DNA from 3 places in the Nonomuraea sp. NPDC050663 genome. Region 2 is predicted to be linked to each of the others. Evidence: riboswitches for the same ligand, from Rfam matches in the RefSeq annotation. Region 2 holds a riboswitch; each other region holds the start of a gene.
What was found. A riboswitch is a leader RNA that binds a small molecule or an ion and turns the genes downstream of it on or off. The one in region 2 is predicted to bind cyclic di-AMP.
Positions count from the first base shown of each region.

Region 1 (9,443 bases), on a different contig from region 2:
AGCGTAGCGGGTGATCCACAGCCCGGGGATCACCTCGACGTCCTCCACCCATGCGAAGCCGAGCCGCTCGTACAACGATCTGGCCGGCTTGTTGTCCCGGCCCGTCGACACGACGGCTCCGCGGTCGCCGGCCCGCGTCAGCGCCTCGGTGACCAGGGTGCGGCCGATGCCGCGGCGGAAGGCCGTGGGGGCGACGACGAGCCGCTCGATGTCGAGCAGCCCGTCGTCGGCGAAGGACCAGGCGATCGCCCCGATGAGCCGCTCGTCCTCGTCGAAGGCGCCGACCCAGGTCAGCGGTTCGGCGAGCAGGTCGTCGAGCGACTCGTGCAGCGGCGGGATGCGGTCGTCGCCGATGAGTTCGGCTTCGACGGCGTAGGAGAGCCGCTGCAGGCTCCAGAGGGTCTCATCTGGAGAAATATCGGAGAGGCGCATGAAAAATCAGCTTAGGCGGACTGGCAACTCCTTTATTCCGTTGATGAAGTTGGAGCGCAGCCGCCGGGCCTGGCCGGTCTGGCGCATCTTCGGATAGCGGCGCACCAGCTGCTCGAACAGCACTCTGAGCTCGAGCTTGGCCAGGTGGTTGCCGAGGCAGAAGTGCGCTCCGCCGCCGCCGAAGCCGAGGTGCGGGTTGGGGTCGCGGCCGATGTCGAAGACGCCGGGGTCGGCGAAGACGGATTCGTCGCGGTTGGCCGAGGAGTAGAAGATCACGACCTTGTCGTTCTCGGCGATCTGCTGCCCGCCGAGCTCCTGGTCGCGGGTGGAGGTGCGGCGGAAGAGGTTGACCGGGGCGACCCAGCGCACGATCTCCTCCGAGGCGGTGGGGGCCAGCGTGGGGTCGTCGACGAGGCGTTGCCACTGGTCGGGGTGGTCGAACAGGGCGAGCATGCCGCCGGAGGCGGCGTTGCGCGTGGTCTCGTTGCCCGCCACCGCCAGCAGGAGCACGAACAGCTCGAACTCGTTGTCGGTCAGCCGCTCACCGGCCTCGGTGGGCTGCAGGAGCTTGCCGACGATGTCGTCGCGCGGCGGCGCGGCGGCGCGTTTGGCGGACAGCTCGGCCGCGTAGGCGTAGACCTCGGTGGCCGCGGCGCCGCCTTCCTCGGGGGAGGAGGCGTAGTCGGGGTCCTGGGCGCCGATCATCTGGTTGGACCAGTGGAAGAGCTTGTCGCGGTCCTCGACGGGGGCGCCGATCAGCTCGCAGATCACGTACAGCGGCAGCGGGGCGGCGATCTCGGTGACGAAGTCGATCTCGTCGGAGGGCGAGCACTGGTCGAGGAGGTCGTCGCAGATCTCGCGGATGTGCTGTTCGAGGGCGGCGATGGTGCGCGGGGTGAACCCGCGGTTGACCAGGGCGCGCCGCCGGGTGTGGTCGGGCGGGTCCTGGTTGAGCATCATCATGCGCTGGAGCTCGCGCTGTTCCTCGGGCATCTCGTTGAACAGGGCGAGTTTGCGGGAGGAGGAGAACAGCTCGGAGTGTCGCGAGACGTGGACGACGTCCGTGTGGCGGGTGACGGCCCAGAAACCTGGTTCTCCCTCGTGCCAGTAGACGGGCGCGTGGGATCTGAGCCAGGCGAGCTGGGCTAACGGCGGACCGTTTTCGGCGTATTGGTCCTGGTCAACGAGGTCGATGTGCACCGGGCCACCTCATCGCGTAGATTTGATCAAGCGCTTGGTAGACAACCGTATTGAAACGTGTTCTACCCCGCTCCTGTACGACCGTCAAGTGGTGACCCGGCGTGACTGATCCGCCACCGAAGCGTGATTTTACTTTTCCAGATTTTGGGTTTTATTCAGACTGTTATTAAGGTCCCTCGTTATCGGACGGTGATACGCCTCCACCCAGGGGGCGACGTCCGATCGCCGAATCCCCCTCCGCGGGGAACCGGGGACCCAACTTTCCGGGGTGAATCCGAGAGCCCCGAGCGCTGTGCGGCGCGCTCGAATTTCGCGGTAGGGCATCTCCTGGCCCGAACCCGTCAGCTAACCCGGTAGGCGTCCTAAGGAGAGGACCCTCCCCCTTGGATCCGATCTCGGACAAGCTGTTCAAGGTCATCGAAGCTGAACTGCCGTACAGAGAGGAAGCGGGCGGCTACACCAAGTACGGCGACTGGTATGGCGAGAACATCGCCCAGTCCGGCGGCTACGACTCCGCTGCCTGGTGCGACATGTTCCTTGCCTGGGCCGCCAGTAAGGCGGGTGTCTGGAAGTACACCGGCCAGTTCGCCTACACCCCGTCCCACGCGAACTGGTTCAAGCAGCAGGGCGCATGGTCCACGAAACCGGAGCCCGGCGCATTCGTGTTCTTCAACTTCTCGGGCGCGAGAATCAGCCACATCGGCATCGTCGAGAAGGTCGCCAACGGCAAGATCCACACGATCGAGGCGAACACCGAAGGCGTCCACCTCAAACGGAAGGTTCGCGACACGAACAGCACCATCGTGGGCTACGGCCTTCCCAGGAAGGTGAAAGTCGACGGCCTGACTTTCGAGGAGGCACAAGCCAGGGCGAAGGCCGCCGGACCCCCTCCACCCCCGACCTCGGAGGCCGAGACCGTGCCCATCGCGCTGAGCCGTACGGAGCAACCCCCTCCCGCCGGCGGCGAGGGCGCGCTCGTGGTCACCGGCGCGCTCGCCGTCACCCTCGCGGCCGCCGCCGTCCAACCCCTGCGCAAGCGCCTGAGGACCCAGAGCGCGCAGGGCCGCCACCGGGCCCGCCGACGCAGGTGGCCGATGCTGGCCGGATCGGCCCTGGCCGCCGCGCTCGCGGCCGGGATCCCCGCGATGGCCACGGCGGAACCCGCCATGGCCGCCACGGCGGGAGCCGCCACGGCGGGAGCCGCCACGGCGGGAGCCGCCGCGACGGGAGCCGCCGCGACGGGAGCCGCCGCGACGGGAGCCGCCGTCCAGGCCGCCCCCGCCGAGCCGTCCCAGCCGTACGGCGTCGACGTCTCCAACCACGACCAAGGCTTCGACTGGAGCGCCGACAACCTGTCGTTCGGCATCGCCAAGGTCACGGAGGGGCTCACGTTCACCGACGGCACCTTCGCGCGCAACTGGTCGGAGCTGAAGAAGAACGGCCTGGTGCGCGGCGCCTACCACTTCGGCCGTCCGGGCCAGGACCCGGTGCGGCAGGCCGACAGGTTCCTGGCCGAGGTGCGCAAGCACGGCCTGGAGCAGGGCGACCTGCTCGTCCTCGACCTGGAGGTCACCGACGGCCGCCCGGCCGGGGAGGTCAACGCCTGGGCCAAGCGGTGGCTGGAGCGCGTGCGCGAGGCCACCGGGGTCAGGCCGATGTTCTACAGCTCCTGGTCCTTCGCCAAGACCCACGGCGAGGGCCTGGGCGACTACCCCCTCTGGGTCGCCCACTACGGCAAGGACAAGGGCGAGGTCGAGGCGCCGCAACCGTGGAAGGAGTGGGCCCTGCACCAGTACGCCTCGACCGACCACGACCACAATGTCGCCCGTGTCTCGCCGGAGCACCTGCGGCAGCTGGGCTACCAGGCTCCACCGATCGGTTGAGCCCGATCCCCATCGGCCGGGCGATGGCCGCGAGCGTCGTCGTTCCTAGGCTGAACAGCACCGGTCCCCGTTGACCGGGCAGGGCCGCGGCCACCGCACTGGCCGCGGCCCTGCTCTTCACCCCAGCGGGATCCGGTGGCTCGAACCCGCTCGCGCCTCCACGACGGTGAGGTCGTCTCCGCAGCGCACCCGCAGTGGGCCGTCCGACCCGGCGTGCAGCACGACCTCGGTGGCGGCGCCGTCGCGCCAGGTCAGCGACACCGTCACGTTTCCCCTGGCCCGCAGCCCGTGGACCGACCCGTCGCGCCAGGCGCGCGGCAGCGCGGGCAGCACGTCGATCACGCCGGTGTGCGATTGCAGCAGCATCTCGGCGATCCCCGAGGTGGCGCCGAAGTTGCCGTCGAGCTGGAAGGGCGGGTGGGTGTCCCACAGGTTGTCCAGCGTGGACAGGCGCAGCTGCTCGGCGAGCATCGTGTGGGCGTGGTCGCCGTCGCGCAGGCGGGCCCAGAAATTGATCTTCCAGGCCTTCGACCAGCCGGTGCCACCGTCGCCTCGCGCGACCAGGCTGACCATGGCGGCCTCGGCGAAGGGCGTGCCTGGCCGGATCTGGCGGCCGGGATGCAGGCCGAACAGGTGGGAGGCGTGCCGGTGCTCGTCGCCGGGTGAGTCGAGATCGTCCGCCCACTCCTGCAACTGCCCCCAGGAGCCGATCCGCAGCCCGGGATCCAGTCTCGCCAGCGCCTGCCGTACCTCCTGCTCGTCGTCGCCGAGCGCCTCGGCGGCCTCCAGCACGTTGGTGAACAGGTCGTACACGATCTGCTGCGACATGGCGGCGCCCGCGGTGAAGTCGCCGTGCTCGGGCGAGTAGCTCGGGGACACGACCAGGCGGCCCTCGCGTTCGACCAGGTTGTCGACCCAGAAGTGGGCCAGCTCCCGCATCACCGGATAGACCGACTCCAGGTAGGTCACGTCCAGCGAGTATCGGTAGTGGTCGAACAGGTGCTGGGCCAGCCACGCGGCCGCCTCGGGGAACCAGAACGCCTCGGCGTAGTCGTGCACGCCGGTGAAGCCGAACGGCGTGGTCTCGTTGTGCACGACCCATCCGCGCGAGCCGAACATCTCCCTGGCCGTGCGCCGCCCCGGCTCGACCAGCGACTTCACGAACCGGTCGTAGGGCGCGAAGGTCTCGGAGAGGTTCGTCTGGTCGGCGGGCCAGTAGTTCATCTGCAGGTTGATGTTGACGTGGTAGTCGGCGCTCCACGGCGGGTCGGTGACGTCGTTCCACACCCCTTGCAGGTTGGCCGGGAGCGACCCGGCCCGCGAGGAGCTGATGAGCAGGTAGCGGCCGTAGGCGAAGTAGGTCGCCTCCAGCGCCCTGTCGTGCGCCGACGCTCCGCCGGTGTAGGCGGCCAGCTGCCGGTCGGTGGGGATCGGGGGCTCCTGCTGCCCGATCTCCAGCCGGACCCGGTCGAACAGCTCGCGGTAGTCGGCGAGGTGCTCCAGCAGCAGGGCCTGGTAGCCCGCGGCCGCGGCGGCGTCGACGGCCGCGGTGACCCGGTCGTGCGGGTCGTCGCCGCGGTAGGCGGGATGGACGGGCGCGTAGTCGGTGCCGGCCGACAGGATGAGGACCGCGCTGTCGGCGCCGGTGACCGACAGGTGATCGAGGTGGTCCGTACGGCTGCCGCCGGTGGTCAGCACCTGGAGCTGGGCTTCGAACCGCAGCCCGTTGTCGTCCAGCGCCCCGCGGATGGTCAGCCTGCCGTCCGAGACGGTGATCTCCGGCGCGTGCGGCGAGGTGTGGCGCACGGTGAAGGACAGCCCGCCGGGCTCCGAGGCGGCCAGCCGTCCGACGACCACGCCCCCGGGATGGGAGGCGAAGTATTCGCGCGTGTGGCCGACCCCGTCGCAGTCGTAGCGCACCCTGGCCACGGCCTCGTCGAGCGACAGCTCCCGTTCGTATCCGGAGGCGTCGGCGTGGCCGAACTCGAGCCGCAGCTCGCCGAAGGTCTGGTAGGCGCCGTAGCCGCGTTTGGCCTGGCCCAGCCGCGCCGCGACCTCCCCGGGCGACAGCGTGCCCTCGCGGTCGAGCGCCTCCTGGATCCCGGCGATCGCCCCTGGGCGCGGGGTGGCCCAGTCGCCGAAGTCGTAGCCCTCCTTGGAGCCGGGCCCGCCGGTCCACAACGTCTTCTCGTTGAAGGGCAGCCGCTCGGTGGCGACGCCTCCGTAGACCGAGACGCCCATGGCGCCGTTGCCGATCGGCAGGGACTGGCTCTCCCAGTCGGTGGCGGGCCGGTCGTACCAGAGACGCACTGAGTCCTCCGATGGTTTCGATCGCGAGTCCGCCCAATCTTGACAGGATTTCCGGAATAGCGCAGCATCATGGCCCAGATACATCCGATGTCTGAAGGGATCGCCTTGACGGCCTACGCGATCGTGGCGATGGAGAGCCATGACATCCGCTTCCCCACCTCACGCGAGCTGGACGGCTCCGACGCGATGAACCCCGACCCCGACTACTCGGCCGCCTACGTCGTGCTGCGCACCGACGACGGCCACGAGGGCCACGGGTTCGCCTTCACCATCGGCCGGGGCAACGACGTGCAGACCGCCGCGATCGACGCGCTCAGGCCGTACGTGCTCGGACGGGACGCCGAGGACCTCGGCTCGCTGTACATGGAGCTGGTCTACGACTCCCAGCTGCGCTGGCTCGGGCCCGAGAAGGGCGTCATGCACATGGCGATCTCCGCCGTGGTCAACGCGCTGTGGGACCTGAAGGCCAGGCGCGAGGGCAAGCCGCTGTGGCTGCTGCTGGCCGAGATGAGCCCCGAGCGCATCGTCGAGCTGATCGACTTCCGCTACCTGAGCGACGCGCTCACCCCCGCCCAGGCCCTGGAGATCCTCAGGAGGAACGAGGACTCCAAACAGGAGCGCATCGCCCACCTCAGGGAGCACGGCTACCCGGCGTACACGACCTCGCCCGGCTGGCTCGGCTACGACGACGAGAAGTTGCGGCGGCTCTGCAAGGAGGCGCTGGAGCAGGGTTTCACCCAGATCAAGCTGAAGGTCGGCGCCGACCTGGCCGACGACGTGCGCCGCTTCCGCGTCGCCCGCGAGGTGTGCGGCCCCGCCTTCCCCATCGCCATCGACGCCAACCAGCGCTGGGACGTGGGCGCGGCCATCGAGTGGGTCGGCGCGCTGAAGGAGTTCAACCCGTACTGGGTCGAGGAGCCGACCAGCCCCGACGACGTGCTCGGCCACGCCACCATCGCCCGCGCGCTGGCGCCGATCGCGGTGGCCACCGGGGAGCACGTGCAGAACCGGGTGATCTTCAAGCAGCTGCTCCAGGCGGGCGCGATCTCCTACCTGCAACTGGACGCGGCCCGGGTCGGCGGGGTCAACGAGAACCTGGCCATCCTGCTGCTGGCCGCCCGCTTCGGAGTCCCGGTCTGCCCGCACGCCGGCGGCGTGGGCCTGTGCGAGCTGGTGCAGCACCTGTCGATGTTCGACTACGTCGCCGTGAGCGCCTCCATGGAGGGCAGGGTGATCGAGTACGTCGACCACCTGCACGAGCACTTCGTCGACCCGGTGGTCATCGAGAACGGCAGCTACCGGGCGCCCGTCAGGCCCGGGTTCAGCGCCGAGATGCACCAGGAATCCATCGCGACCTACACCTGGAGGGGCTGAGATGAGAGCCATCGTGACCGGCGGAGCGTCGGGCATCGGCCTGGCCGTCGTGCAGGCCATGCGCAAGCGCGGCTGGCAGGCGCTCGCCCTGGACCTGCGCGGCGGCGACGTCGCCTGCGACGTGCGCGACGACCAGCAGGTCCGTACGGCTGTCGCCGAGGCGGCCGAGCGCCTGGGCGGGCTGGACATCGTCATCAACAACGCCGGCATCGGGGCGCAGGGCACCGTCGAGGACAATCCCGACTCCGAATGGCAGAACGTCTTCGACGTCAACGTGTACGGCATCGTGCGCGTGACCCGCGCGGCCCTGCCGTACCTCAGGAGGTCGCAGCACCCGGCGGTCGTCAACACCTGCTCGATCGCCGCCACGGCGGGCCTGCCCCAGCGGGCGCTCTACAGCGCGACCAAGGGCGCGGTGCTCTCGCTCACGCTGGCCATGGCCGCGGACCACGTGCGCGAAGGGATCAGGATCAACTGCGTCAACCCCGGCACCGCCGACACCCCGTGGGTGGGGCGGCTGCTGGACTCGGCCGCCGACCCGGAGGCCGAGCGGGCGGCGCTCAACGCCAGGCAGCCGATGGGACGCCTGGTCAGCGCGGAGGAGGTGGCGGCGGCGATCGTCTTCCTCGCGGGACCGGAGTCGGCCGCCACCACAGGGACGGCACTGGCCGTCGACGGTGGAATGCAAGGGCTTCGACTGAGGAGAGAATGATGAAGATCGGGTCCGTCCTGGCCGGGGTGGCGCTCTTAGGCGCGCTGTCCGCCTGCGGCACCACGAACACCCCAGCGGCGACCGGTGGCGGCGCAGGTGGCAAGGTCGGCATCGACCATCCACGGGCCGACTCCGATTTCTGGAACTCCTACATCAAGTACGTGCCGCAGATGGCGGGCGAGCTCAAGGTGGAGACCCTCAACGCCACCAACTCGCAGAACGACGTGGCCAAGCTGGTCAACAACGTCCAGACGCTCGTCGGCCAGGGAGCCAAGGCGATCGTCATGGCGCCGCAGGACACCGGGGCGATCGCCTCGACGTTGCAGCAGCTGGAGAGCAAGCAGATCCCGGTCGTCTCGGTCGACACCCGGCCGGACACCGGCAAGGTCTACATGGTCGTGCGCGCCGACAACCGCGCCTACGGCACCAAGGCCTGCGAGTTCCTCGGCGAGAAGCTGGGCGGCAAGGGCAAGGTCGTGCAGCTGATGGGCGCGCTGCAGTCGGTCAACGGCCGCGACCGGGCCGAGGCGTTCCGCGAGTGCATGCAGAGCAAGTTCCCCGGCATCCAGGTCTTCGAGGAGCCGACCGAGTGGGACGGCGGCAAGGCCGCCTCGATGCTGCAGACCCGCCTGGAGGCGCACCCCGACATCAAGGGCATCTACATGCACGCGGGCGGCGTGCACCTGGCGCCGACGCTCCAGGTGCTCAAGGCCAAGGGCCTGCTCGTCGCGCCGGAGGATCCCAAGCACGTCTTCGTCGTCTCCAACGACGGCATCCCGCAGGAGTTCGACGCCATCCGCAAGGGCGAGATCGACGCGACCGTCTCCCAGCCGGCCGATCTGTACGCCAAGTACGCCCTCTTCTACGCCAAGGCCGCGATGGAGGGCAAGACGTTCCAGCCGGGGCCCACCGACCATGGCAGCACGATCATCCAGTTGCCGAACGGCCTGGAGGACCAGCTTCCCGCGCCGCTGGTGACCAAGGAGAATGTCGACGACAAGAACCTCTGGGGCAACACGGTCGGATGACGAAATATCACGTTGAAGCTCAACGGGTGACCAAACGGTTCGGGCCGACCACCGCGCTCGACGACGCGGGCATCGCCATTACCGACGGCGAGACCCACGCTCTCGTCGGCCGCAACGGCGCCGGCAAGTCCACCCTGGTGTCGATCCTGACCGGGCTCCAGCGTCCCGACGAGGGCGAGGTGCGCTTCTCAGGACAGGCCGCACCCGCCCTCGCCGACCGCGACGCCTGGCGGCGGCAGGTCGCCTGCGTGTACCAGAGATCGACGATCATCCCCGCGCTGACGGTGGCGGAGAACCTCTTCCTCAACCGTCAGGCGAGCGGGGGCCCGATCAGGTGGGGCCCGCTGCGCAGGCGCGCCGCCGACCTCCTGGAGAGGTACGGCGTGGCGGTCGACGCGCGGGTGCTCGCCGGAGACCTCACGGTCGAGCAGCGCCAGCTCGTCGAGATCGCGCGGGCGCTGTCGATGGGAGCCCGCTTCATCATCCTCGACGAGCCGACCGCCC
Region 1 covers NZ_JBITGL010000005.1:105,686-115,128, forward strand. Annotated here, with positions in the region: gene ACIBH1_RS17485 (GNAT family N-acetyltransferase) at 1-432, opposite strand, end outside; gene ACIBH1_RS17490 (cytochrome P450) at 439-1,632, opposite strand; cyclic di-AMP (ydaO/yuaA leader) riboswitch at 1,846-2,009, shown strand; gene ACIBH1_RS17495 (GH25 family lysozyme) at 2,016-3,515, shown strand; gene ACIBH1_RS17500 (glycosyl hydrolase family 95 catalytic domain-containing protein) at 3,633-5,825, opposite strand; gene ACIBH1_RS17505 (L-fuconate dehydratase) at 5,913-7,199, shown strand; gene ACIBH1_RS17510 (SDR family NAD(P)-dependent oxidoreductase) at 7,201-7,911, shown strand; gene ACIBH1_RS17515 (sugar ABC transporter substrate-binding protein) at 7,911-8,939, shown strand; gene ACIBH1_RS17520 (sugar ABC transporter ATP-binding protein) at 8,966-9,443, shown strand, end outside.
Region 1: it holds a riboswitch for cyclic di-AMP, as region 2 does, so the genes downstream of both, ACIBH1_RS17495 (GH25 family lysozyme) here and ACIBH1_RS16730 (C40 family peptidase) in region 2, are expected to answer to the same signal.

Region 2 (9,443 bases):
TCGAGCCAGACCACCTGGTCGCAGCCCTGCTCGACGGCCTGGCGGGTGGCGACGAACGCGCCCGCGTAGTTGCCGCCGCACTTGGCGGCGCCGGTGCCGCCGGGGGCGGCGCGGGTGTACTCCGTGGACAGCCACACCGACACCGGCTTGAGCCCGCCGGTGAAGTAGGAGGCCGCCGGCGAGGCGATCACCATGAACTTGTAGCTGCGCGAGGGGTAGTTCACGCCCAGCCCGACCTGGGTGGCGATGATGAACGGCCGCAGGTAGAGGCTGTGGCCCTCGGTGGTGGGCACCCAGTCGCGGTCGGTCTGGACGAGCAGCTCCAGCGCCTCGACGAAGGTCTCCTCGGGCAGCTCGGGCATGGCCATGCGCTGGCACGACAGGTTGAAGCGGGCGGCGTTGGCGTAGGGCCTGAACGTCACGATCGAGCCGTTGACCTGGCGGTAGGCCTTGAGGCCCTCGAAGAGCTCCTGGCCGTAGTGGAAGACCGAGGTGGCCGGGTCGAGGGTCAGCGGGCCGTACGGCATGAGCCGCGCGTTGTGCCAGCCGAGCTCTTCGGTGTAGTCGATCGAGATCATGTGATCGGTGAAGTGCTGCCCGAACCCGGGACTGGAAAGTACCTGCTCGCGCTCCGCATCGGTGCGCGCGTGGTCGGAGAGCTGCACATCGAAGCTGAGCTGAGTCATGGGATTCCCTTCATGAACGACTGCGTGACCAATACTAGGACGTAAAAAGAAATACCCGGCAGCTGTCCAGCCACCGGGCATTCGGGGGTGGCCGAGCGCGGAGGGCGCCCAGCCGTGCGGCTAGGCGCCGCCGGCTACTCGGGTCGCGATGTCGTCGCCGATCCGGCCGGTGCTGCGGCCAGGGGTGCGGGCGAGGATGTCGGCGGCGACGGCCTGCTCGACGCGGACCGCCTCGGCGGCGTGGCCGAGGTGGTCGAGGAGCATGGCGACCGACAGGATCGTGGCGGTCGGGTCGGCCTTGCCCTGGCCGGCGATGTCGGGGGCGCTGCCGTGGACCGGCTCGAACATGCTCGGCGCGGTGCGGTCGGGGTTGACGTTGCCGCTGGCGGCCAGGCCGATGCCGCCGGCGATGGCGGCGCCGATGTCGGTGATGATGTCGCCGAACAGGTTGTCGGTGACGATCACGTCGAAGCGCGCGGGGTGGGTCACGAAGAACATCGACGCGGCGTCGACGTGCTGGTAGTCGGTGGTGACCTCGGGGTAGTCGGCGGCGACGCGCTTGACCGTGCGGGCCCACAGGTCGCCGGCGAAGGTGAGCACGTTGGTCTTGTGGACCAGGGTGAGGTGCTTGCGCGGGCGCGACTGGGCCCTGTCGAAGGCGTAGCGCACGACGCGCTCGACGCCGAAGGCGGTGTTGAGCGACTCCTGGGTGGCGACCTCGTGCGGGGTGCCCTTGCGCAGCACGCCTCCGGCGCCCGCGTAGAGCGACTCGGTGCCCTCGCGCACCACGACCATGTCGATGTCTTCGGGCCCCGCGTCGGCGATGGGGGTCTTCACGCCGGGGAAGAGCTTGACCGGGCGCAGGTTGACGTAGTGGTCGAGCTCGAAGCGCAGCTTGAGCAGCAGGTCGCGCTCCAGGATGCCCGGGGGCACGCTGGGGTCGCCGACGGCGCCGAGCAGGATGGCGTCGAAGCCGCGCAGCTCCTCGAGCACGGAGTCGGGCAGGGTCTCGCCGGTGCGGTGGTAGCGCGCGGCGCCGAGGTCGTAGTGGTGGGTGTCGAACTTGACGCCCACGGCCTCCAGGACCTTCAGCCCCTCGGCCACGACTTCGGTGCCGATGCCGTCTCCGGGGATCACTGCCAAACGTGTCATGCGCAGCACTTTACCGGCCTGTCTCGCCGTACGAACACACATCTCAGGATTCGGACACAGGTAAATGTCTGATTTGCGCCCTTTTGACCATTTCGTTAGAGTCCTGACCTGCCTAATCCGCCGCGCCGTCCGTGGCGGAGCCGGGGACCCACGTTCCCCCGGGGCGAATCGGCGGTTTCCGCCGTAGGGCCGCGCTTCCAGGTCCGAGCCCGTCAGCTAACCCGGCCGGCCCCGTGGAAGGTCAATCCCCTGTCCTCCTTGCGCCTCGCCATGCTCGTGTCCGCTCCCCTCGGACTCGCGCTCGTGCTCACCGCCTCCCCCGCCTCCGCCTCCGCCCCCGAGAAGCCCGTCACCCTCACGCTTGACGGCGCCGGGATCAAGGAGATCCGCGACAAGGCCCTCAAGCCGCCCGCCTGGAAGAAGGCCCTGACCTTCGCCATGGCCGAGCGCGGCACGCCGTACGTGTGGGGCGGCGCCTCCGGCAGCGGCTACGACTGCTCGGGGCTGATGCTGCGAGCCTACGAGAACGCCGGCATCGAACTGCCGCGCACCGCGGCCGAGCAGTACTCAGCCTTCGACCGCAAGATCTCCTGGGACGACCTCAAGCCCGGCGACCTGGTCTTCTTCTCCGGGCTCGGGCACGTCGGCATGATCAGCCGGCCCGGCTACATGGTGCACGCGCCGCACTCGGGCGACGTGGTCAAGGAGGAGAGGCTCAGCGGCTGGCGCCGCCAGGCGTTCGTGGGCGCGGTGCGGCCCGACCCCAAGGGCGTCACGATCTGGGCGGCCCAGCTCAAGCAGAGGCGGGCCCCCGCACCCGCGATGCTCACCGCGAGCCTGTGAGCCCTTCCCGATCTATCGTGGTGGCATGGAGAAGATCCGGCTGACCGGCGCGCAGGCCACCATGCTGGCCACCCTGTACGGCAAGGCCGTCGACGCCGGCTCCCCCCGCTCGATCCTGCACGACACCATGGCGCTCGACGCGGTCAGGAAGATCGACCACGATTTCTCCCAGGTCGGCATGAAGCCCGGCGACGCCGCCACTGTCGCGCTGCGCAGCCTCCACTTCGACGGCTGGACGCGCGAGTTCCTCGCCGCGCATCCCTCGTGCACCGTGCTGCACCTGGGCTGCGGCATGGACACGCGCGTCTTCCGCGTCGACCCCGGCTCCGGCGTGCGCTGGTACGACGTCGACTATCCCGACGTCATCGACCTCCGGCGCAAGCTCTACCCGGCCGATCGTCCCGGCTACGAGCTCGTCGCGGCGTCGGTCACCCCTCCCGGCTGGCTCGACCAGGTGCCGGGAGACCTGCCGGTGCTCGTGGTGGCCGAGGGCCTGACCATGTATCTGCGCGAGGAGGAGGGCCGCGAGCTGTTCCGCCGCATCGTGGAGCACTTCCCCGGCGGGCAGTTCGTCTTCGACGCCTTCAGCCGTCGCGGCATCAGGATGCAGAGGATGAACAAGCCCGTCCAGGTCGCCGGGGCGACGCTGCACTGGGGTGTGGACGGTGCGGCCGAGCTGACCTCCGTCCACCCCCGGCTGCGCTGCCTCGACGCGGTGAGCGCCTTCGACATCGGAGGTTACGACCGGGTGGGGGTGCGCTACCGGGCGTTGGTGGGGGTGGCCAGGATGTTGCCGTTCATGCGGCGCATGGCCGTCATGTACCGGCTGGCGTTCTAGTCACTCGCTGGGGCGGCCGCCGTTGTCGCGGCGGTCCAGTGACAGCTGGACGGCCTCGACCGCCTCGTTCTCGGTCTCTTCTGGCGCGTTCCAGGAATACATCTCGTACATGAAGTGACTCGTCTCGCTTCGCGGGCGTTGGCTGGGAAATGTCGGACTCCGGTCGCGAATCCAAACCGGGCCTGGGTCCCTCGGTCCGGGTCACGGACGTCCGGGAGGGGGACTTAACGGCCGACACGCGCCACTCGCCGCGGCGAGTCGTCGACCTGCCCTAACAGGCCTCGCCGCGGCAGGTAATAAGTACGAGTACCTGGCGCATCCCCGTCAGGATAACCCGGTTGTCTCGTAGGACGTCCTACTATCTCATATCCTGAGACAACAAAACGGCCGGCGCCTCGTGACGAGACGCCGGCCGTACCAGGGAACGGGCTAGTCGGCCAGGTCGACCGAGCGTCCGCTCTCGGCGCCGATCTCGCTCACGATCTGGTCGAGTACCTCGGCCGGGAGGGCCGAGTCGACGGTGAGCGCGATGAGCGCCTGGCCGCCCTTGGTGTCGCGCGACACCTGCATCGAGGCGATGTTGATGGAGTGGTCGCCGAGGATGCGGCCGACCACGCCGACGATGCCGGGACGGTCGGCGTAGGCGAAGAAGGCCAGGTGGTCGGTCGGCTCGATCTCCATCTGGTAGCCGTTGACCTCGACGATCTTGGTGATCTGCCGGGGACCGGACAGCGTGCCCGAGACCGAGACCTGGCGGCCGTCGGCCAGGACGCCGCGCACCGTGATGACGTTGCGCCAGTCGGGGCTCTCCTCGCTGGTGACCAGCTCGACGGTCAGGCCGCGCTCCTTGGCGATGAGCGGGGCGTTGACGTAGGTGACCTGCTCCTCGATCACGTCGGCGAAGACGCCTTTGAGGGCGGCCAGCTCGACCACGCGCACGTCCTGCGTGGCGATCTCGCCGCGCACCTCGATGTCGAGCTTGGTCGCGCTCTCGCCGGCCAGGGCGGTGAAGACGCGGCCCAGCTTCTCGGCGAGCGGCAGGCCCGGCTTGACGTCCTCGGCGACGGCGCCGCCCTGGACGTTGACGGCGTCGGGCACGAACTCGCCGGCGAGGGCGAGCTTGACGCTGCGCGCGACCTGGGTGCCGGCCTTCTCCTGGGCCTCGTGGGTGGAGGCGCCCAGGTGCGGGGTGACGACGACCTGGTCGAGCTCGAAGAGCGGGTGCTCGGTCATCGGCTCCTTGGAGAACACGTCGAGCCCGGCGCCGGCGACGCGGCCCTCCTTGATCGCGGAGTAGAGCGCGTTCTCGTCGACGATGCCGCCGCGGGCGACGTTGATGATGCGCACGCTCGGCTTGACCTCGTGCAGCTCCTTGTCGCCGAGCAGGCCCAGGGTCTCCTTCGACTTGGGCAGGTGCACGGTGATGAAGTCGGCGGTCTTGATGGCCTCGTCGAGGCTGACCAGGCGCACGCCCATCTGCGCGGCGCGGGCCGGCGGCAGGTAGGGGTCGTAGGCGATCAGCTCGACGCCGAACGGCTGCAGGCGCTGGGCGACCAGCTGGCCGATCTTGCCGAGGCCGAGGATGGCGACGACCTTCTCGTCGAGCTCGACACCGGTGTACTTGGAGCGCTTCCACTCGCCGTTCTTCAGGGCCGCGTGGGCCTGGGCGGTGTTGCGGGCGCTGGCCAGGATGAGCGCGATGGTCTGCTCGGCGGCGCTGGTGATGTTGGAGGTCGGCGCGTTGACGACCATCACACCGGCCTTGGTGGCGGCCTCGACGTCGACGTTGTCGAGACCGACGCCCGCGCGGGCCACGACGCGCAGCTTCGGCGCGGCCGCGATGGCCTCGGCGTCCACCTGCGTGGCGGAGCGGACGATGAGCGCGTCAACGTCGGCGAGAGCGGGCAGGAGCTGGGAGCGGTCGGCGCCATCGGTGTGGCGGACTTCGAAGTCCGCGCCGAGGACGGCGAGACCGGCCTCCGACAGCTCCTCTGCGACCAGGACGACGGGCTTGTTCACAGGTGCGGATCCTTAAGGGCGGGCGTGATCAGGGGCACTTCGACGGGCCCCCGTGGGATCCCCAAGAGTCTATCCGGCCTTGTGAACGCGTTCACGAGTGTCCCAGGATCTGGGCACTACCCAGGGGTTTACAAGATCATTCAAGCTCACAGCATCTTTGTCTTGATCGGGAGTTTTCTTCACCATTAGCCTGATAAGTCGTGGCCGACTACCTATGGTTCGTCATATGAGCATCGGGAACGCTGCCCTCGCCGAAGTGCTGCGTCAGCATGGCAACCCGCACCGCCTGCTGTCCGCACTCGCCGACGGTGGAGTCCTGGTGGCCGTGCGACCAGACCGCTCCGTCGTGCTTGGGACCACCCAGGCCGGCGACCGCGTCCTGCTCGGATACACCGGGCCGGACACCTACGCACGACACCGCGGCAGCCATTCGCTGTCGGCGTGCGACGCCGACACCATCCTCGACATTCAGCGCGTCACCGGTGTGCGGGAAATCGTGATCGACGCTGCGGGCCCGGCTGCGGCAGCCGTGCCCATCGAGGACCTCCAGCGCTTCCTGCGCGCGATCCGCTCGGGGCCCATGCCCGCGTTGTCGGGGGCCGTTCCCGCGGCCTACGCGACCGGCGCCATGGCCACGGTCTCGCGAAGCGCCCCGCCGTCGGAGCGATCGTTCGCCCTGGCCGCCCCGGTCGCCTCGCCGCCGCAGAGCTGGATCCCCGCCCCCCGGCCGCACCTGTCCGGCCCCATGCAGCAGGTCGACCCCGGCTACCGGCGCTGCACCCATCCGATCCTGCCCGCCCTGCGCAAGGGGATCGCCACGCTGCTGGCGGACTTCCCCCTCGTGCACCACGTGTGGATCTCCGAGGCTCGCACGGCCTCCGGGGCTCCAGGGATCATGCTGCACGTCAAGGTGCACATGTCGGCGGCCGAGGACGTGGTGCGCGACCTCCATCGCGGGATCCGCGCCAGGCTGCCCCAGCTGGCGGCCAGCGAGGCCCCCATCCTGATGGCCCGGGTGGCCGACACCCGCAGCGAGCGGCGGATGATCGAGATCGGTGCCCACGTGGTCTGCGCCGACGTGACGGACTGACGCGCCGCGGGTAGGGGGTGGGTGTGAAGCGCACCAGCCCCCTGCACCAGCTCCGCTATGCCGTACGGCATCCCGGCCGCATCGTCCCGCACGTGCGGCGGCTGCTGCGCGACACCTGGTATCGCCTGCGGACCAGGGACCACGTGGCCTACTACCGCGCCGTCATGAAGTCCGACACGGCCAGGAACCCCGAGGCGGCCGTCGGCTCGCAGACGCACAAGCGCTGGCTGGCGCTCGGGCGGATGCAGTTCGACTACCTCAGGGAGCACGGGCTGCTGCCCGAGCACCGGATGCTGGAGATCGGCTGCGGCAACCTGCGGGCGGGCCGGCTGTTCATCGACCACCTGGAGCCGGGCCACTACTACGGCATCGACATCTCGCCCGACATCCTCTTCGCCGCGCAGGCCACGCTCGTGGAGCACGGCCTGCGCGACAAGCTGCCGCACCTCATGCCGGTGCGCGACCTGACCTTCGCCTTCCTGCCCGACGAGCACTTCGACGTCGTGCACGCGCACAGCGTCTTCTCGCACTCGCCGCTGCACGTGATCGAGGAGTGCTTCGGGCACGTGGCGAGGGTGATGAAGCCGAGCGGGTGGTTCGACTTCACCTTCGACAGGACCGAGGGCAAGGAGCACCAGGTGCTGCGGGAGGACTTCTACTACCGCGCCGAGACGCTGATCGCCCTGGCGGACCGGCACGGCCTCGACGCGGTCTTCATGGACGACTGGGAGAAGCTGCCGCACCGGCAGTCGAAGATCCGCGTCACACGGCGGGTATGAGCGCGCTCAGGTCGCCCGCCGGGTGAGTGCGGGCCTCGGCCTGCGGGTGAAAACCCCGGCGATCAGCGCCGCCAGCAGCGGCAGGCCGAGCACCACCGCCAGCGTGAAGCCCCACGGCACCGCGAAGGTCGTGTGGTCGGGAAGTTCGAAGTACCCCTGCGGCCCGTACACGGACACACCGCTCCACTTGGCAGTCAGCGAGATCGCCAGCGCCGCCCCCGCGACCCCGCCGACGAACGTGCCCGCCACCGTGCCCAGGAGCGCGATGAACCCCGCCTGGCCGGCGAGCATGCCCCGATGCGTCCCTGCGCCGGCGCCGATGGCGGCCATGGTCGACTGCTCCTGACGCCAGTCCGCGGCGGCCAGCCGGGTGGCGATGAGCGTGCCGCCGAGCACGACCACCAGCGAGCCCCCGAAGAGGATCCACAGCTGGCCGGGCATGGGGTCGGGGTAGCCGTGCTCCACGAAGAGATCCGCGCTGCCCGCCGCCATGAGGTTGCGTTCCAGGCGCAGCTCGTCGGCGGGCACGTGCATGCCGTACAGGCGCGCCTCGGCCACCTTGAGCCCGGAGGCGGCGGCGACCGCGGAGGCGGGCAGGACCGCGCCGCCCTGAGCGGGGTCGGCGGCGGTGACGCGGACGGCGGGCAGGGTCACCCGCACGGGATCGGCGATGCCGTCGTAGCGGTAGTAGCCGTTCAGCGTGATCGTGCCGTTCTCGATGAGCACGCCGGGGTCGAAGATCACGGCCTTGCCCTCCGACAGCGCGGCGGCCGCGGCGGGGTCGTCCCTGCCCTGGAAGAGCCGCAGCAGCGCCGCGTCGCCCATGGGCAGTTCCTCCCCGTGCCAGCCGTACGACTTGCACCTGCCGGAACACGTGCGCGGCATGCTGAAGGTGATCACCCGGTCCTCGGCGTCGAGGGCGACCATGCCGGGCACCAGGCGCACTCCCGGCAGCTGAGCCTCGGCCTCGGCCCGCACCCGTTCCCAGGTCGCCACCCCGTGCTGGCCGTTGACCATCATCATCCCGAGCGGCGCACCGGCCCGGTAGTTGGCCAGGTTGCCCATGTGGTTGCTCTGGTAGCCGATGGCGAACGCCAGCGCCGCCGCGGTGACAGCCATCACCGCGGCCGCGGCCGACGCCGTGCGGACCCGGTGGCGGGAGGCGTCGCGCACCGGCAGCCTGAGCACCAGCGGCAGGCGCCGGGCGGCCCGCCCGCTCCGCACCACCAGCCACGGCATCAGGGCGATCACCCCCAGCACGACGACCACCGCGGCCGCGACGACCAGCACGTCGTTCAGGTCACGCCACTCCCTGGCGCGGAAGCCGAAGACGGCGTCGCTCTGCAGGACGAGCGCGGTGGCCACCAGCCCCAGCCCGACCAGGACCGCGCCGAGCACCGGCCTGCCGGCCTTCTGGCGAGCGGATCGGCTCTCCCGCCCCACCTGCGCGGCGGGCGCGACGGCGGCGCACACGCCGCTGACCAGCCCCAGCGCGACCACGGCGAGCACCTGCGCCCACGGCACCTCGGGCGGGCCCAGCGGGGTGCCGAGCCTGGCGACGAAGGGCGTGCCGACGAGCGCCAGCACCACCCCCAGTGCGCCGCCCGCGATCGCGCCGAGCCCGCCGAGCAGCAGCCCGTCGGCCAGGACGATCATCCGCAGGTGCCGCTTCGAGGCGCCCTGGGCGGCGACCGTGGCCAGCTCGTCGCGGCGCCTGCGCAGCCCCACGGTGAAGGCGGGCCCGGCCAGCAGCACGACCTCCAGGACCACCATGAAGACGGCGAGCGCGAACCCCAACTGGTAGCCGGGAGCGTAGCCCGATCGCGAAGGCTTGTCCGGCGGGTCCATGATCACCGTCCGCGAGAGCACGCCGAGCCCCGCCTGGTTGAGCCGCTGGACATCCTGCCACGTCACCGGCGCCGGGGTGTCGACGAGGAAGCCGAGGTCGAGCCCCTTCGAGGGGTTGAGCAGCAGCAGGCCAGGCAGGGAGACGATCTCGTCGGCGGCCGGCTGCTGCGGGTGCTCCACGACGCCGA
Region 2 covers NZ_JBITGL010000004.1:831,451-840,893, forward strand. Annotated here, with positions in the region: gene ACIBH1_RS16720 (branched-chain amino acid aminotransferase) at 1-686, opposite strand, end outside; gene ACIBH1_RS16725 (3-isopropylmalate dehydrogenase) at 807-1,838, opposite strand; cyclic di-AMP (ydaO/yuaA leader) riboswitch at 1,938-2,084, shown strand; gene ACIBH1_RS16730 (C40 family peptidase) at 2,097-2,681, shown strand; gene ACIBH1_RS16735 (class I SAM-dependent methyltransferase) at 2,707-3,519, shown strand; gene serA (phosphoglycerate dehydrogenase) at 3,949-5,538, opposite strand; gene ACIBH1_RS16745 (hypothetical protein) at 5,765-6,628, shown strand; gene ACIBH1_RS16750 (class I SAM-dependent DNA methyltransferase) at 6,646-7,407, shown strand; gene ACIBH1_RS16755 (FtsX-like permease family protein) at 7,414-9,443, opposite strand, start outside.

Region 3 (9,443 bases), on a different contig from region 2:
ACCGCGACCACACGAAGCCCGCGCAGGGCCGCCAGCTCGACCGCGTAGCCGCCCAGCCCGCCCGCCGCGCCCGTGATCAGGATCGTCTGGCCGGCGTCCAGGCGGGCCAGGTCCAGAGCCTGGAGGGCGGTGAGCGCGTTGAGCGGCAGGGTGGAGGCCTCGACGGCCCCGATGCCCTCGGGGGCGGGCGCCACGGCGGCGGAGTCCAGCACCACGTAGTCCGCCTGGGCCTTGAAGGGGATCGCGAGCCGGTCCGACAGGCCGATCACCCGGTCGCCGACGCCGAGCCGTACTCCCGTTCCCACCTGGTCCACGACGCCCGCCACGTCCCAGCCCAGCGCCCACGCGTCGCGCTTGGGCGCGAGCCCGTAGTCGGGCAGCACGCCGGCCGCGGTGACCACGTCGATCGGGTTCACGGCCGCCGCCTCGACCTTGATCCGTACCTGGCCCGGCCCCGCCTCAGGGGCGGGCGTCTCGATGATGTCCAGCTGCCCGTCACGGGCGATCAGTGCTCTCATGGCCACGACCCTAGGAAGAGTTGCTCTCTTCTGGTAAGAAGGCACCCAGAAGTGCGTAACTCACCACGAGGAGCGTCGTGTCCACCCAGACAGCAGCCGAACGTCGCGCGGAGGCCAAGGTCGCCTACGACGCCTACATCGACAAGTGCCCTTCGCGGAAGCTGCTCGACACGCTCAGCGACAAGTGGGTGAGCCTGGTGCTGGTCGCCCTGTCCGACGGGCCGCGCCGCTACAGCGACGTGGCCAGGCGGATCGCCGGGGTCAGCCAGAAGATGCTCACTCAGACCCTGCGCTCCATGGAGCGCGACGGCCTGGTCACCCGCACGGTCACCCCCGCCGTGCCGGTGCGTGTCGACTACGAGCTCACCGCGTTGGGCCGTACCCTCCTGCCGCTGATGGCGGCGGTCAAGGCCTGGGCCGAGGAGCACATCGAGGAGGTCGAGGAGGCGCGCGGCCGCTACGACAGCCTGACCTGAAGCCGCGCGAGCCCGCGCAACACGAGGTTCTCCTTGTACGGCGGAGCACGCTCCAGGAGCCGTGGCTCCCGTCGGGCCAGCTCCTTCAAAGCGATCTCGCCCTCCAGCCGCGCCAGCGTCGCCCCGAGGCAGAAGTGGATGCCCAGCCCGAAGGCCAGGTGCCTGGGCGAGCTTGACAGCGGGTCGAAGATCTCGGGCGAATGGAAGATCGCCGGGTCGCGGTTGGCCGCCCCGAGAAGCAGGAGCACCATCTGGCCCCTGGCCGAGATCTCGGTGTCGACCAGGCTCACCCGGCCGGTCAGCTGCACGGGCGGGTCGTAGCGCAGGACCTCCTCCACGACCTGCTTGGGGTGGTCGGAGGCCAGAGCCCACATGTCGTGCCGTGACAGGGCCAGCACCCCGTTGGCGATCAGGTTGACCGTCGTCTCGTGCCCCGCCACCAGCAGCAGGATGCAGGTCGCGACCATCTCGTCCTCGGTCAGCTCCTGGTTCTCGACCAGGACGCTGAGCAGGTCGTCGCCCGGCCACAGGCGGCGCAGGACGATCAGCTCGCGGAAGTACTCGCGGAACTCCGCCCGTGCCCGCAACGTCTGGGCCTCCTCGTCGGAGGGCAGCAGCGGATCGAGGCTGCGGGCCAGCTTCTCGCTCCAGCCGCGGAAACGTTCGTGGTCGCTCGCGGGGACGCCGAGCAGCTCGGTGATGACCAGCACGGGCAGCGGGTAGGCGAAGCGGGCGATCAGGTCGGCCTCGGCGGGCAGCTCGTCGACGAGCTGCTTGGCGATGCCCTCGATGCGCGGCCGCAGCCGCTCCACCATGCGCGGGGTGAAGGCCTTGCTGACGAGTGAACGCAGTCTTGTGTGCTGCGGCGGATCCATGAACAGGAAGGATTCGGCTCCGGTTGCGCCATGGCCGAAACGGGGATCGCGTAACACGGCCGTGCATCGTTCATGGGTCGTCGCGAGGAGCATACCGAGCGGCGTTCTGACCAGGGGAGCATGCTCTCGGAGGCGGCCGTAAGTTGGGTATGGGTCGCGAAGAAACTCGGGGTCGGCGGGATCGAAGCCGAGGAGATCCGCTGCGGTCACGAGGCACGCAGCCCGGGTGTCAGGATCATTGTCGAGATCTCCCGGCTCATCACGACGTGTTCTGACATATCGTGAGTAGTTCACATTGTGTTGATCACGTCAATAGCGCTGGTCAAGTGGGGAGATGGCCCACCTTGACGACCTTTCCAGAATGCGTTTACCGTTTCGCTCGGGCGAGACACCGCCGGCTTCTGCAGTGGGGGGAGGCTCCGGATGGATTTACTCACCGAGGGCGTTGAGTTGAGCCGGGCCGATCTGGCTCTGCTCGGTGAATTGGCCAAGGGCGTCACGGTCGATCGGGTGGGCCGCAGGCTGGACATCAGCGGGCGGACCGTACGACGCCGTCTGCGGGTCATCTGCGACCGCATCGGAGTGGCGACCGCCATCGAGGCGGTCGCCTGGGCTGCGCGCCGTCAGCTTATCTAGGCCGTCGGCTGGTCTCCGGCTGACGGGCGTCAGTCCGCGATACGTACGGCTCCCGCCCACGGGCGGCGGCCGATGGGGGCCAGCCTGACGACATCTCCGGTCTGCGGGGCGTGCACCATCATGCCGCCGCCGACGTAGATGCCGACGTGGTGCAGGTCGCTGTAGAAGAACACCAGGTCACCCGGCCTGAGCTCCTCCTTGGAAACATGCCTGCCGGCCGTCCAGAGATCGCCCGTGTAGTGCGGCAGGCTGATTCCGACCTTCTGGTAGGCGGCCATCACCAGACCCGAGCAGTCGTAGGAGTTGGGGCCCTCGGCTCCCCACACGTACGGCTTGAGCTGCTGGGTCAGCGCCCAGCGGGTGGCCTCGGCGGCCTTGCCGCTGCCGATGATCGGCAGGTTGACGCGCACGGCGCGGCCGCGGTTGCTGGCCTGGGCGAGTGCATCGGAGTAGAGCTTGCTCTCGACCTTGGCGACCAGCTTGACGATCTTGTCGCGCCGCCCGTCGAGATCGGAGATGAGCTCCTGCACCTGGCTGATCCTGGCGGTGGCGTCCTTCTCCGCCTGCGTCGCCTTGTTCATCGCCTGGGCCACTTCCTTGAGCTGGCCGCTGTGCTGCTCCTCCAGGGCGGAGGTCGTGGCGGCGCTGTCGAGGAAGGTGTCGGGGTCACCCTTCTGGCTGAAGGCCATCGCGTGGTCGTACCCGCCGGAGATGTAGGCGCTCTGCGCCAGCAGCATGGCCGTACGGCGCTTGGTGGCGAGTTCGCGCTGGCGGCTGGCCAGGGTCTTCTGGGCCTCGGCCGAGGTCTTCTCGGCGTCCTTCAGCTTCACCCGCTGGCCGTTGTACTGCTCGGTCAGCTGCCCGATCTGGGTGTGAAGCCCCTCGGCCTGCTTGGCCAGCTCGTTGATCGTCGGCTCGGGATCGGCCGCCGCGGATCCCAGCGGGAAGGCGACGGTCAGCGCCATGAGGGCCGCGCAGACGGCCACGACCCGCCTGCCGCGCCGGGCGGCGAGCGCGGGGTGTTCCGGGGGGCGGGCGTGCTTGCCCGCCGACTTCCCTCCACGACCGCGTGTGCGCTTCACCAAGCAGCCACCTCTCCTCTCACCGCGCCGACCGGGTTAGCTGTCGGGTTCGGGCCGGAGCAGCCCTACCGAGCGGCTGCTCGGACTCACCCCAGGTGCATTTGTGGTTCCCCGGTTCCCCCGACGAGGGGATTGGGCGCATCCCCCCGCAGGATCACAAAGGGATATCGACGCTGGACACTAGTGCACGATCAGTTCCTGCTCAACCAGAACTGCGAATTCCGTTGAGGTTTGGCATCGTCCGGATCACGCCAGGATCACGCGCACGCGCGGTCACCCGAGTGTTGTGCGCAGTTTACGGTGCTTTGGGACTGCTGTGACCAGCGGTGACTCCTGGGGCTCGGCGGCCGAGCAGGCCGGAGATAGGGGCTAGCCGTAAATAGATCGGTACGCTGGAGCCTCATGGAGCAGGTCGCCGAGCGCGAGACCAAGACGTTCGTCAGGCGTGCACGCACGGCCGACGTACGGACGATCAAGCGTCTCGTCGACACCTATGCCGGTGCCGGGCCACGGCTTCTGGAGAAGGCCACCGTCACCCTCTATGAGGATGTCCAGGAATTCTGGGTAGCCGAACACGATGGAAAAGTCGTCGGCTGCGGCGCATTGCACGTCTTGTGGGAGGACCTCGCGGAAATCCGTACGGTCGCCGTGGATCCCGATCTCCGGGGCACGGGCGTGGGCCACCGGATTGTCGCCGCACTCATCTCCACCGCCCGCGAACTCGGCCTGCGCCGGGTCTTCTGCCTCACTTTCGAGGTTGACTTCTTCGCCAGACATGGCTTCCTGCCCATCGACGGCACCCCCGTGTCGCCCGAGGTGTACGCCGAACTGCTGGCCTCCTATGACGAGGGCGTGGCCGAGTTTCTCGACTTGGAGCACGTCAAGCCGAACACCCTCGGCAACACTCGGATGCTGCTGCACCTGGCGGCAAATGACGCGAGTGTTGACCAAGGGGAAAGGTGATTGTTGATACCTATGCCGATACCTTGGGCAGCAGCAAGCATGTGTCCTGACATGTGCCACATGCGAACTCGAAGTGAGGTGACACGGTGAGCACCGGACAGCCGCCGTATCCACAGGGTGATCCCGATGAGAACGACAAGCCCCGGGCTCCCGAATACGGACAGCAGAACGCAGACCCAGACGTGACCGTCGTCGGCTACCGCGCCGAAGACGGCACCTACGGCCAGCAGCAGGGTTACGGCCAGCAGGGCTATGGCCAGCAGCAGCCGTACGGCCAGCAGCAGCAGGGCTACGGCCAGCAGCAGGGCTATGGTCAGCAGCAGGGCTACGGCCAGCAAGGCTACGGCCAGCAGGGTTACGGCCAGCAGCAGCCCGGTTACGGCGACCAGCAGCAGGCCTATGGCCAGCAGTCGGCGTCGGGCCAGCAGGGCTACGGCCAGCAGCAGCCCGGTTACGGTGACCAGCAGCAGGGTTACGGTCAGCAGGCCGCCTCCGGCCAGCAGTACGGCCAGCAGCCCGGCTACGGTCAGCAGCAGGGCTACGGCCAGCAGCAGCCGAGCTACGGCGACCAGCAGCAGGGTTACGGCGACCAGCAGGCCTACGGCCAGCAGTCGGCGTCGGGCCAGCAGGGTTACGGCCAGCAGGGCTATGGCCAGCAGCAGCCCGGTTACGGCGACCAGCAGCAGGCCTACGACCAGCAGCAGGCTTACGGCCAGCAGTCGGCGTCGGGCCAGCAGGGCTACGGCCAGCAGCAGCCGAGCTATGGCGACCAGCAGCAGGGTTACGGTCAGCAGGCCGCCTCCGGCCAGCAGTACGGCCAGCAGCCCGGCTACGGTCAGCAGCAAGGCTACGGCCAGCAGCAGCCGAGCTATGGCGACCAGCAGCAGGGTTACGGCGACCAGCAGCAGGCCTACGGTCAGCAGGCCTATGGCCAGCAGCCCGCCTCCGGCCAGCAGTACGGTCAGGGCACCCAGCCCGGCTACGCCCAGCCGGCGTACGGCCAGCAGCAGCCCGACTACGGCCAGCAGCAGTACGGCACGCCCCCTGCCTACGGCCAGCAGCAGTACGGCCAGCCCGCCTACGGCCAGCAGCCCGGCTACGGGCACCAGCCGGTGGGCGTGCAGCCTCCCGGCGCCCCCGCCCCGCTCGCCGAGTGGTGGCAGCGCCTGGTGGCCAGGATCGTCGACGGCGTGATCCTCGGAGTCGTGGCGGGCATCCTGACCGCGATCTTCGGTTTCCTCGTCCCGAGCTACAACTGGGCGACGGGCGGATCGAGCGGCAGCTGGGTCCTCTACTACCTCGTCATCGCCATCGTGACGACGGCGGTCTGGGTCGGCTACGACTTCTTCATGAACCAGCTGAAGGCCCAGACGGTCGGCAAGATCATCATGGGCATCAAGGTGGTCCAGGTGGGCGGCCCCGTGCAGCCCGGCGGTCTGCCGACGGACGTCTCGTTCAAGCGGGCGCTGGTGACCTACGGCGGTTACATTCTCTACGGCCTCGCCTTCTTCCTTCCCTTCGGAATGGGGCTGGGCGGACTGCTGGTGGCCGTGAACGGCGCTTCGCTGCTGTGGGACAAGCCTCTTCAGCAGACGTTCGCCGACAAGTGGGCCAAGACCGTGGTCGTGAAGGTCAAGTAACCCGACCGAGCACAAACGGGGGCCGGCAGATGCCGGCCCCTGTTTCGTACCCGGGCCCGAACCAAAATGTGCGATATAGCCCGGTGGGAGGTGAGTGGATATGACCGAGACCCCGCCAGGGACGCGTGGGGTCCCCGCCGAATGGTGGGAACGCTTCGCGGCGCGCCTCATTGAGGCGCTCGTCTTCGGCGTCCTCTATTACATTCTGTCCATCCTGCTGTGGCTCTTCTTCCGGACTGTCGGCCTTCCGGATGGCCTGATCGTCGTGGGCGCCTGGTTCTTGGCGGGCGCCGCCTATACCGGCTATGAGTGGCTCGCCCTTTCCAGGCGTGGCCGCACCTTCGGTAAGTCGATCATGAAGATTCGTGTCTCCCCGCACACCCGCACCGCCGCGCTGAAACGGGCCCTGCTCTATCCGGGCCCGGCGATCGTGATGGGCATTCCGCTGGCCAATCTGCTTGCCGGAATGCTGGTGTTCGCCGTGGGGTTGTTCATCTTGATCGACAAGCCCCGCCAGCGAGGACTCGATGACCGCTGGGCTGGAACGGTAGTGGTCAAAGATGGACGATGACGTGGCAAGCAACACAATTGCGTAGATTTCCCATGATCCGGTAAGAACTCTGCCCAGACTGGTATTAGGCTGAGCACGTGGTGTCCCATCACCCCCGCTGAGCGGGTGGGACGTCGATCGCGCTAGGGTCGTGTACTGTCCGGCGGCGCGTAGCAGCGCCGCACGTCCGTGGTGTTGCTTGTGCATTAAGTGCCCCCCGTGGAGTCGAGGACGAATGCAAGCCGTTACCGATGTAATCACTGCGTTGCTTCCGCCCACTGTCGTGGCCGCCGTCTTCATCTATGGCGTGGTGAAGTTGGTCAAGTCGGAGGCTGCGGGCCGGCGGTCAAACGCCGCCGAAGGGCCCGAGAACCAGAACTGATCCGCCGCCCATCGGAATCACGTGGCGTTGAATTGTGCCGACGCCTTTCCGGGTATATGTTTGGGCAGGCGAATGAAGCAATACTCCGGAAAGGAATGCGTAGATGGCCAAGCAGATCCAGGAGATTCTCATCGATGACCTCGATGGAGGCGAGGCCAATGAGACGGTCAGCTTCGCTATTGACGGTGCCTCCTACGAGATTGACCTGAGCGACGGAAACGCCAAGAAGCTGCGTGACGCACTGACGCCTTTCGTGCAGGGTGCTCGCAAGTCGGGCGCCACCGCCGTGCGCCGTCGTGGCGGCGGCCGGGCGAGTTCTCGTCAGATGAGCCGCGACCAGAGCGCGCGTATCCGCGCCTGGGCCAAGGAGCGGGGGCTGCCCGTCAGCGAGCGCGGCCGCATCGCGGGAAACATCGTGGAGCAGTACGAAGCGGCTCACTAGTCGACGCCCATGCGCTTATGACGATCGCCAAGAACCCCGGCGGATGCCATAAGCGCATGATCGTCTTGCTGTCAGGTTTTGCGTTCTTTTCTTGTCTCCGCGCTTTGATCACAGCCCCTCGCGGCGCCGTACGACCGTTCACCGCCACGGTCGGGTGTTCGCCCTCGGCGATCAGCGCGTGAGGTCTTTCGGCCATCTGGCCCGTAGGATGTGGGGACTGCCTCGTGATGCTTTCTCCGAGAGCCCCTAAACCTCGTTCGCTTGCGGCGTATCGGGAACACACCACCCTCAGACAGTAGTTGGATGGAGGGTGAACGCCCTGCTCTCGGGGAACGTTCTCTGCTATAGAGCGGCAGAGGGCCAAGGATCGCCGAGCCAGGGCTAGCATGCGGGATGACGGGACCGGATTTGCCGGGCCTGGGCTGACCGCTCTGTGAGGAGCGACGAGATGTTCGAGAGGTTCACCGACCGAGCGAGGCGTGTTGTCGTCTTGGCCCAAGAAGAGGCCAGGATGCTCAACCACAACTACATCGGCACTGAGCACATCCTTCTGGGTTTGATCCACGAGGGTGAGGGCGTTGCCGCCAAGGCTCTGGAGAGTCTCGGCATCAGCCTTGAGGGTGTGCGTCAGCAGGTCGAGGAGATCATCGGCCAGGGCCAGTCGGCTCCGTCGGGGCACATTCCCTTTACCCCGCGGGCCAAGAAGGTCCTCGAGCTGTCGCTCCGTGAGGCTTTGCAGCTGGGCCACAACTACATCGGCACCGAGCACATCCTGCTCGGTCTCATCCGCGAGGGTGAGGGTGTGGCGGCCCAGGTGCTCGTGAAGCTTGGAGCCGATCTCAACCGTGTGCGGCAGCAGGTCATCCAGCTGCTCCACGGCTACCAGGGCAAGGAGCCGGCCGCGGCCGGCGGTCCGCAGGAGTCCGCTCCTTCCACCTCCCTGGTGCTCGACCAGTTCGGCCGAAACCTGACCCAGGCTGCCCGCGAGGGCAAGCTCGACCCGGTCATCGGCCGTGAGAAGGAAATCGAGCGGGTCATGCAGGTCCTCTCCCGGAGGACCAAGAACAACCCGGTTCTGATCGGCGAGCCCGGCGTCGGCAAGACCGCCGTCGTCGAGGGCCTGTCACAGAAGATCGTCAAGGGTGAGGTGCCCGAGACGCTCAAGGACAAGCAGCTCTACACGCTTGACCTCGGCGCGCTCGTGGCCGGTTCCCGCTACCGCGGTGACTTCGAAGAGCGCCTGAAGAAGGTGCTCAAGGAGATCCGCACGCGCGGCGACATCATCCTGTTCATCGACGAGCTGCACACCCTCGTCGGCGCGGGCGCCGCCGAAGGAGCGATCGACGCCGCCAGCATCCTCAAGCCGATGCTGGCCCGTGGCGAGCTCCAGACCATCGGTGCCACCACGCTCGACGAGTACCGCAAGTACCTTGAGAAGGACGCCGCGCTCGAGCGCCGCTTCCAGCCGATCCAGGTGGCCGAGCCGTCGCTCAGCCACACGATCGAGATCCTCAAGGGCCTGCGCGACCGCTACGAGGCTCACCACCGCGTCTCCATCACCGATGGGGCGCTGGTCGCCGCCGCGCAGCTCGCCGACCGCTACATCAGCGACCGCTACCTTCCCGACAAGGCGATCGACCTCATCGACGAGGCCGGTTCGCGGATGCGCATCCGCCGGATGACCGCTCCGCCGGACCTGCGCGAGTACGACGAGAAGATCGCGAAGGTGCGCCGCGACAAGGAGTCCGCGATCGACGCGCAGGACTTCGAGAAGGCCGCCGCCCTCCGCGACCAGGAGAAGCAGCTCCAGCTCAAGCGCGAGCGCCGCGAGCGGGAGTGGAAGGCCGGCGACATGGACGTCGTGGCCGAGGTCACCGAG
Region 3 covers NZ_JBITGL010000017.1:157,752-167,194, reverse strand. Annotated here, with positions in the region: gene ACIBH1_RS38630 (NADP-dependent oxidoreductase) at 1-518, opposite strand, end outside; gene ACIBH1_RS38625 (winged helix-turn-helix transcriptional regulator) at 596-994, shown strand; gene ACIBH1_RS38620 (cytochrome P450) at 976-1,869, opposite strand; gene ACIBH1_RS38615 (LuxR C-terminal-related transcriptional regulator) at 2,293-2,505, shown strand; gene ACIBH1_RS38610 (NlpC/P60 family protein) at 2,535-3,587, opposite strand; cyclic di-AMP (ydaO/yuaA leader) riboswitch at 3,599-3,736, opposite strand; gene ACIBH1_RS38605 (amino-acid N-acetyltransferase) at 3,990-4,550, shown strand; gene ACIBH1_RS38600 (RDD family protein) at 4,637-6,190, shown strand; gene ACIBH1_RS38595 (RDD family protein) at 6,291-6,761, shown strand; gene ACIBH1_RS38590 (Lsr2 family protein) at 7,226-7,564, shown strand; gene ACIBH1_RS38585 (ATP-dependent Clp protease ATP-binding subunit) at 8,013-9,443, shown strand, end outside.
Region 3: it holds a riboswitch for cyclic di-AMP, as region 2 does, so the genes downstream of both, ACIBH1_RS38610 (NlpC/P60 family protein) here and ACIBH1_RS16730 (C40 family peptidase) in region 2, are expected to answer to the same signal.